DNA from 2 places in the Delftia sp. GW456-R20 genome. Region 1 is predicted to be linked to the other one. Evidence: riboswitches for the same ligand, from Rfam matches in the RefSeq annotation. Region 1 holds a riboswitch; the other holds the start of a gene.
What was found. Region 1 has a riboswitch for S-adenosylhomocysteine ahead of metH (methionine synthase). Riboswitches for the same ligand answer to the same signal wherever they lie in the genome.
Positions count from the first base shown of each region.

Region 2: it holds a riboswitch for S-adenosylhomocysteine, as region 1 does, so the genes downstream of both, ahcY (adenosylhomocysteinase) here and metH (methionine synthase) in region 1, are expected to answer to the same signal.

Region 1 is NZ_LWCN01000004.1:3,878,714-3,883,224, forward strand. It holds gene metH (methionine synthase) at 1-2,575, opposite strand, end outside; S-adenosyl-L-homocysteine riboswitch at 2,603-2,729, opposite strand; gene A4F85_RS22730 (FadR/GntR family transcriptional regulator) at 3,007-3,798, shown strand; gene A4F85_RS22735 (transporter substrate-binding domain-containing protein) at 3,795-4,511, shown strand, end outside.
Region 2 is NZ_LWCN01000005.1:983,052-987,562, reverse strand. It holds gene A4F85_RS28335 (sensor histidine kinase) at 1-1,639, shown strand, start outside; gene A4F85_RS28330 (response regulator) at 1,666-2,409, shown strand; S-adenosyl-L-homocysteine riboswitch at 2,417-2,501, shown strand; gene ahcY (adenosylhomocysteinase) at 2,572-4,002, shown strand; gene A4F85_RS28320 (TlyA family RNA methyltransferase) at 4,178-4,511, shown strand, end outside.

The DNA of each region.
Region 1 (4,511 bases):
TCATGCCGATCTCGTCGGCCTTGAGCACGGCGAACAGGTCGGTCTTGGCGCTGTGGTCGGGACAGGCCGGGTAGCCGGGCGCGGGGCGCACTCCCTTGTACTGTTCCTTGATCAGCGCTTCGTTGCTGAGGTCCTCATCGGGCGCATAGCCCCACAGGTCCTTGCGCACGCGCTGGTGCAGGCATTCGGCGAAGGCCTCGGCCAGGCGGTCGGCCAGGGCCTTGAACATGATGCCGGAGTAGTCGTCCAGCGCGTCTTCGAACTCCTTGTCCTTCTTCTCGGCGCCGATGCCGGCCGTGACGGCGAACAGGCCCGCGTAGTCCTGGATGCCCGATTCCTTGGTGGCCACGAAGTCGGACAGGCAGCGGCTGGGGCGCATCACGGGCTGGCCATCCGGGCCTTCCACCATCTGCTTTTCGGTCTGCTGGCGCATGCCGTACCAGGTCATCAGCACCTGGCTGCGGGACTCGTCGGCGTAGAACTCGATGTCATCGCCCACGCGGTTGGCAGGGAACAGGCCGATGGCGCCGTTGGCCTGCAGCCAGCGGCCTTCGATGATCTTCTTGAGCATGGCCTGGCCGTCGGCCAGCACCTTGCGCGCCTCGACGCCAACGATCTCGTCGTCGAGGATGGCCGGATAGGGGCCGGCCAGGTCCCAGGTCTGGAAGAACGGGCCCCAGTCGATGTATTCGGCGATCTCGGCCAGGTCGAAGTTGCGGAACACGCGCCGGCCCAGGGCGCGCGGCGCCACGGGGGCCTGGGAAAAGTCCACGGGCGTGGCGTTGGCGCGGGCCTTTGCCAGTGGCCACAGCGGCGTCTTCTTCTTGTTGGCGTGCTGGGTGCGGACCTTGTCGTAGTCGGCCTGGATCTCGGCCAGGTAGTTGCCCTTGTTCTCGCCCAGCAGGCTCTGGGCCACGCTGACGCTGCGCGAGGCATCGGGCACGTAGACCACGGGGCCTTCGTACTTGGGCGCGATCTTGACGGCGGTGTGCACGCGCGAGCAGGTGGCGCCGCCGATCAGCAGCGGAATCTTCTTGATGCGGAAGTAGTCGTCCTTGTGCATCTCGCCGGCGACGTATTGCATCTCTTCGAGGCTGGGCGTGATCAGGCCCGACAGGCCGATGATGTCCGCGCCCTCGGCCTTGGCCCGGGCCAGGATCTCATGGCAGGGCACCATCACGCCCATGTTGATGACCTCGAAGTTGTTGCACTGCAGGACCACGGTGACGATGTTCTTGCCGATGTCGTGCACATCGCCCTTGACGGTGGCGATGACGATCTTGCCCTTGCTGGACACGTCCAGGCCCGCCGCTTCCTGCTGGCGCTTTTCCTCTTCGATGTAGGGCACGAGGTGGGCCACGGCCTGCTTCATCACGCGCGCCGACTTGACCACCTGGGGCAGGAACATCTTGCCGGCGCCGAACAGGTCGCCCACGATGTTCATGCCGTCCATGAGCGGGCCTTCGATCACGTGCAGCGGGCGGCCGCCGCCCTTGACCACGATCTGCTGGTAGGCCTCTTCGGTGTCGGCGACGATGAAGTCGGTGATGCCGTGCACCAGGGCGTGCGACAGGCGCTCGCCCACGGTCTTCGGGTTCTCGGGCGTGCCGCGCCATTCGAGCTTCTTGCTGTCGTCCTTGGCGGCGCCCTTGGCGGCGTCGGCAATCTCCAGCAGGCGCTCGGCGGCGTCAGGGCGGCGGTTGAGCACCACGTCTTCCACACGCTCGCGCAGCTGGGGCTCCAGGTCGTCATAGACGCCGACCATGCCGGCGTTGACGATGCCCATGTCCATGCCCGCCGAGATGGCGTGGTACAGGAACACGGTGTGGATGGCCTCGCGCACGGGGTCGTTGCCGCGGAAGCTGAAGCTCACGTTGGAGACGCCGCCCGAGACCTTGGCGCCGGGCAGATTCTTCTTGATCCAGCGCACGGCCTCGATGAAGTCCACGGCGTAGTTGTCGTGTTCCTCGATGCCGGTGGCCACGGCGAAGATGTTGGGGTCGAAGACGATGTCCTCGGGCGGGAAGCCCACCTCGTCCACCAGGATGCGGTAGGCGCGCTCGCAGATCTCGATCTTGCGCTGGTAGGTGTCGGCCTGGCCCTTCTCGTCGAAGGCCATGACCACGGCGGCCGCGCCGTAGCGCCTGATCAGCCGGGCCTGGCGCTTGAATTCATCCAGGCCTTCCTTCATGGAGATGGAGTTGACGATGCCCTTGCCCTGCAGGCAGCGCAGTCCGGCCTCGATGACTTCCCACTTGGAGCTGTCCACCATGACCGGCACCTTGGCGATATCGGGCTCGGAGGCGATGAGGTTCAGGAAGCGCACCATGGCGGCCTTGCTGTCGAGCATGGCCTCGTCCATGTTCACGTCGATGACCTGGGCGCCGTTTTCCACCTGCTGGCGTGCCACGGACAGCGCTTCCTCGTACTGCTCGTTGAGGATCATGCGCGCAAAGGCCTTGGAGCCCGTGACGTTGGTGCGCTCGCCCACGTTGACGAACAGCGTGCCCTCGCCGATGGAGACAGGCTCCAGGCCCGACAGACGCATGGGAGGGGGAGTGAAAGAGGACGACATCAAGCTCACCTGCAAAAACGGCATGGCAACAGGTGAGCGTCGTTGGCACCGTGGGCGCGGTCCGGCCGGGAACCTGCACCTGGCCCAAGCCTGACGCGGCACGCGATCCGGTGTACGGATGGGCGGGTGCCGCGCTGCAACGCTCCTCGGGCCAAAGCCCGGGATTCTACGGCGGCTGGCGGCGGCCTGCAGTGCGGGTTTTACGCCCGCATTCGGGGCAGGCCTGCACAAAGCCATGCGGCACTGCACCAAAGCGCGGCAGCGCGGGCCGCCGGCGCCGCCTTCGAGCCGGATTGTGGATGCCCCATCGCCCCGGATTCTTTGCAGCGCCTGAGGACAACGCTCCTTTTTTTGCATCTGGCACGCAATTCGCTATCTGCTGGGTACGTGGTCTGACCAGTCAGGCCAAAACCCTCCACCCGCGCCAGCCCATGCAAAGCATTCCGATCTCGATGGCCCAGACGCTGCAGCAGCACATCCTGAGCGGCCACTACCCCGGCGGCAGCCAGCTGCCGCCGCAGCGCGAGCTGGCCCGGCAGTTGGGCATCAGCCGCGCTTCGCTGCGCGAGGCGCTGTCCATGCTGGAGGCCCTGGGGCTGGTCGAGATCCAGCCGGGCAAGGGCGTGCGCATCAACGGCCCGCACAGCGGCCGTGCACGCATGCACCGCGCCTATGCCACCCCGGCGCTGGGCACGCTGTCGCCGCGCCAGCTGATCGAGCTGCGCCTGGTGCTGGAGCCGGGCTGGGCCGCGCTGGCGGCCGTGCGCGCCGACGACAGCGGCCTGCGCCAGCTGCAATGGACCCAGTCCCAGCTGGCCCATGCCCTCGCCCGCAGCGACCTGCTGGCCGCCGCCGACGCCGATCTGCAGTTCCACCTGCTGCTGGCCCAGCTGTCGGGCAACCCGGGCCTGGTGGCCATGGCGCGCCAGCTGGAGCTGGCCATCAGCCACAGCCTGCGCCTGCCCTTTGCCTGGAGCGGCGCCGACGACCAGCCCGTGCGCGAGCACGACGCCATCGTGCAGGCCGTCTGCGCGGGCGATGCGCCGGGTGCCGCGGGCGCCATGCGCGCCCACCTGCTGTCGGCCGCAAGGCGCAGCGGCATCGATCTCGACACACCGGACGACGCGGCGGCGCCCGACGCAACGGCGCCCGATACATCTGCGCCCGACCCTGACCCGCTTTCCTTTCGCCTCACCCCACCTTCCGAAGGAGCTTTCGCATGACTTCCCCCCTGACACCCCGCCGCGCATTCATCCGCACCGCCCTGGCCGCCGCCACCCTGGCCGCTGCCGGCCTGGGCGGCGCAGCCCATGCCGACATGCTGGCCAACATCCAGAAGGCCGGCGTGCTGCGCGTGGCGATTCCGCAGGACTTCCCGCCCTTCGGCTCGCTGGGCACCGACCTGAAGCTGCAGGGCTATGACATCGACATGGCGGCCCTGGTCGCCCAGGAGCTGGGCGTGAAGGTGGAGCTGGTGCCCGTGACCAGCACCAACCGCATCCCCTTCCTGACCACGGGCAAGGCCGACATCGTCATCTCCAGCCTGGGCAAGAACGCCGAGCGCGCCAAGGTGATCGACTTCACCCAGGCCTATGCGCCCTTCCCCAAGAGCGTCTACGGCCCCAAGGACGTGAGCATCAAGGCCCCTGCCGACCTGGCCGGCAAGACCGTGGGCGTGACGCGCGGCTCCACCGAGGACCTGGCCCTCACGCAGGTGGCGCCGGCCTCGGCCACCATCAAGCGCTACGAGGACAACAACGCCACCGCGCAAAGCTATCTGACGGGCCAGGTGCAGTTGGTGACGCTGGGCAACATCGTGGCCAACGCCGTCAACGAGCGCACCAGGCTGCGCCAGCTGGACGTGAAGTTCGCGGTCGAGGACACGCCCTGCTACATCGGCGTGGCCAAGGGCGAGCCGGCGCTGCTGCAGAAGGTG
Region 2 (4,511 bases), on a different contig from region 1:
CCAGCCGCCGCGCCCGGCATGGTCGCCCTGGCGCTGGTGGGGCCGCAGCCTGCCCGACCGCATCGTCCAGCTGCATCCCGACATCGACGTGCTGGTGCTCTCCGGGGGATCCAGCGCGGCCCGGACCGAGGCCGCGCCTGCCGCACCGCTGCGGCGCAGGCCGCTGCCCTGGAAGGGCTATGCCGGCGTGACCCTGGCCTGCTTGACCGCCACGGTGCTGGCCGAGCAGCTGCTGCGCATCTTCGACCCGGCCAATGTGGTCATGCTGTTCCTGCTCATCGTCGTGCTGTCCTCGCTGCGCTGGGGGCGGGGCCCCGGTGCCTGGGCCGCGCTGCTGTCGGTACTGTGCTTCGACTACTTCTTCGTGCCGCCGCGCGGCTCCTTCCATGTCAACGACACGCAGTACCTGTTCACCTTCGTGCTGATGCTGGGCGTGGCCCTGGTCTGCGGCCAGCTCATGGCGCGGCTGCGGCATGAGGCGCGCGTGGCGGCCGAGCGCGAGCGACGCGCAGGCGCCCTGGCACGGCTGGCGCGCGACCTGTCGGGCGCGCTCACGCAGGAGCAGGTGGTGGAGATCGCGCTGCGCACGGTCTCGGGCGTGTTCGACGCCCAGGCCGGGCTGCTGCTGCCCGGTGCCGACGAGCGCCTGCGGCCCGCGGGCGGTGGCCCCTGCCCCATGGACGACAGCATTGCGCGCTGGGCCATGGACCATGGCCAGCAGGCCGGCCAGGGCACGGACACGCTGCCGGCCGCACCGGCCCGCTATGTGCCGCTGGCCGCACCCGTGCGCATGCGCGGCGTGCTGGTGCTGCAACTGCGTGCGCCGCAGCGCCTGGAGGTGCCCGAGGAGCAGCGTCTGCTGGAGGCCTGCGCCAGCCAGGTGGCGCTTGCGCTGGAGCGCCAGCACTTTGTGGCCGTGGCCCAGCAGACCCAGATCGCCATGGAGGGCGAGCGCATGCGCAACACCCTGCTGTCGGCCGTCTCGCACGACCTGCGCACGCCGCTGACCACCATTCTGGGCGCGGCCGAGGCCGCGCAGCGCCATGTGCCGCCGGGCGGCGCGGCCGACATGCTGGAGCAGGTCCGCATCCAGGCGCAGGCCATGCAGCGCCTGGTGGAGAACCTGCTGGACATGGCGCGCCTGCAGCAAGGCGGCGTGCACCTGCAGCGCGAATGGCTGCCGCTGGACGAAGTGGTGGGCAGCGCGCTGCGCCAGATGCGCGCGCGCCTGGGCCAGCATCCCGTGAGCACCGACGTGCCCGCCAGCCTGCCGCTGCTGCAGCTCGATGCCCTGCTCATGGAGCGCGTGCTGGTCAACCTGCTGGACAACGCCGCCAAGTACACGCCGGCCGGCACGCCGCTGGCCATCAGTGCGCGTGTGCAGGATGGCGAACTGCTGCTGTCCGTGCGCGACGGCGGGCCGGGCCTGCCATCGCATCTGCCGGTGGAGACGCTGTTCGAGCCCTTCACGCGCGGCACGGCCGAGTCCACCGTCTCGGGCATCGGCCTGGGCCTGGCGCTGGTGCGCAGCATTGTCGAGGCGCATGGCGGGCGCATCGAGGCCGCCGCCGCACGGCCCGGCCCGGGCACCATCTTCACGCTGCGCTTTCCCGTGCCCGAGCAGCCTGCGCTGGATTAGAGTCCCGCCATGCACGAAAGCCCCCCATGAGCACGCCCGCCAACCGCATCCTGATGATTGAGGACGATCCCGGCATCCGCCGCTTCGTGCGCCTGGTGCTGGAAGACGAAGGCTGGCAGGTCTTCGAGGCCGACAGCGCGCGCCGTGGCCTGATCGAGGCGGCGAGCCGCCAGCCCGATCTGGTCATCCTCGACCTGGGCCTGCCGGACGCCGATGGCAAGCAGGTCCTGACCGAGCTGCGCGGGTGGTCCTCCGTGCCCGTGCTCGTGCTCTCCGCGCGCGAGCGTGAGGACGAGAAGGTGGCCGCATTGGATGCCGGCGCCGACGACTACCTGGTCAAGCCCTTCGGCGTGCCCGAGCTGCTGGCCCGGCTGCGCGTGATGCTGCGCCGCCGCCAGCAGCTGGGCGCCGCCGGTGGGGCGGGCGGCACCGCCGCGTCCAGCAAGGTGCACTTCGGCCCGGTGCAGGTGGACCTGGCCACGCATGAGGTGCGGCGCGCGGGGCAGCCGGTGCACCTCACGCCCATCGAATTCCGCCTACTGGCGGCCCTGATCGCCGCCCAGGGCCGTGTGATGACCCACCGCCAGCTGCTGCTGCAGGTCTGGGGCCCCGAGTACCTGAGCCGCGCCCACTACTTGCGCGTGCACATGGCCAATCTGCGCCAGAAGATCGAGGACGAGCCGGCCCAGCCGCGCCACCTGGTGACCGAGCTGCAGGTGGGCTACCGGCTTGTGGGGCTGGGCGGTGAGGCATCCCCGGGATCGGTATAATCAGCGCCTCTCCGAGGAGCGTTGCAGCGGCCCCCACACATCAGGCGTGGTCGCGAGGCTCGGAGTCATACCTGCAACGACGCTCGCCCACGCTTTCTGTGCGGTGAGCTTTTTTTCGTCTCCCGCAGAACGTGGTTTTTCATTCATCTTTTGGAGAAAACCATGAACGCTGCTGTTCGTCCCGTTTCCGCCGACACGGCCATCGCTGACATTTCCCTCGCTGCCTGGGGCCGTAAGGAAATCCTGATCGCCGAAACCGAAATGCCCGGCCTGATGGCCACGCGCGAGGAATTCGCCGCTGCCCAGCCCCTCAAGGGCGCGCGCATCACCGGCTCGCTGCACATGACCATCCAGACGGCCGTGCTGATCGAGACGCTCAAGGCCCTGGGCGCCGAAGTGCGCTGGGCGTCGTGCAACATCTTCTCGACGCAGGACCACGCTGCTGCCGCCATCGCGGAAACCGGCACGCCCGTGTTCGCCATCAAGGGCGAATCGCTGGCCGACTACTGGGACTACACCCACCGCATCTTTGAATTCGGCGCCGCCGGCACCGAAGGCGAAGGCCCGAACATGATCCTGGACGACGGCGGCGACGCCACCATGCTGCTGCACCTGGGCATGCGCGCCGAAAAGGACCTGTCCGTGCTGGACAACCCCGCCTCCGAAGAAGAGAAGATCGCCTTCGCCGCCATCCGCGCCAAGCTGGCCCAGGACCCCACCTGGTACACGCGCAAGAGCGCCCACATCATCGGCGTGACCGAAGAGACCACGACCGGCGTGCACCGCCTCAACGAGATGTCGGCCAAGGGCACGCTGAAGTTCCGTGCCATCAACGTCAACGACTCCGTCACCAAGAGCAAGTTCGACAACCTCTACGGCTGCCGCGAATCGCTGGTGGACGGCATCAAGCGCGCCACCGACGTGATGATCGCCGGCAAGGTTGCCGTGGTGGCCGGCTACGGCGACGTGGGCAAGGGCTGCGCCCAGGCGCTGCGCGCGCTGTCGGCCCAAGTCTGGGTCACCGAGATCGATCCCATCAACGCCCTGCAGGCGGCCATGGAAGGCTACAAGGTCGTGACCATGGAATGGGCGGCAGACAAGGCCGACATCTTCGTGACCACCACCGGCAACCGCGACATCATCCGCCACGAGCACATGGTGGCCATGAAGAACGAAGCCATCGTCTGCAACATCGGCCACTTCGACAACGAGATCGACGTCGCCTCCATCGAGCAGTACCAGTGGGAAGAAATCAAGCCCCAGGTGGACCACATCACCTTCCCTGACGGCAAGAAGATCATCCTGCTGGCCAAGGGCCGCCTGGTGAACCTGGGTTGCGCCACCGGCCACCCCAGCTTCGTGATGAGCGCCTCGTTCGCCAACCAGACCATCGCCCAGATCGAGCTGTTCACCAAGCCCGATGCCTACGAGGTCGGCAAGGTCTACGTGCTGCCCAAGATCCTGGACGAGAAGGTCGCCCGACTGCACCTGAAGAAGGTCGGCGCCATGCTGACCGAACTGACGGACGGCCAGGCCGCCTATATCGGCGTGAGCAAGCAGGGCCCCTACAAGCCCGAAACTTATCGCTATTAAGCACCCCCTGAGCGGCTTGCGCCGCTTCCCCCTCTCTACTTGCTTCGCAAGGGAGGGGGACGACACCCTCGCGGCGGGGCGGCCCTTGCTCGGTGTCCCTGAGTTGGGCCCTGCCAGTTGTGGGGTGCGGCGCCGCTTGGCGTCATTGGTTTAGAGATTTCCTGGGAACGACGCTATGCGCGCAGATGTATTTTTGGTGGAAGCCGGCCATGCGGCCACGCGCTCGCAGGCGCAGCGGCTGATTGCGGGTGGCGTGCAATGGCGCATGACGCCGCTGACGCCTTGGAAGAAGGTTGCCAAGAACGGCGACGAGATTCCTGCGGGTGCCGAGTTGCAGCTGCTGGACGGGGCCGAGGCCCGGTTCATCTCGCGCGGTGGGCTCAAGCTGGAAGGCGCGCTGGCGGCCACCAAGCTGTCGGTGGACGGCCTGCGCTGCCTGGACGTGGGCCAGAGCACGGGCGGCTTCACCGACTGCCTGCTGCAGGCGGGCGCCGCCCAGGTCATCGGCG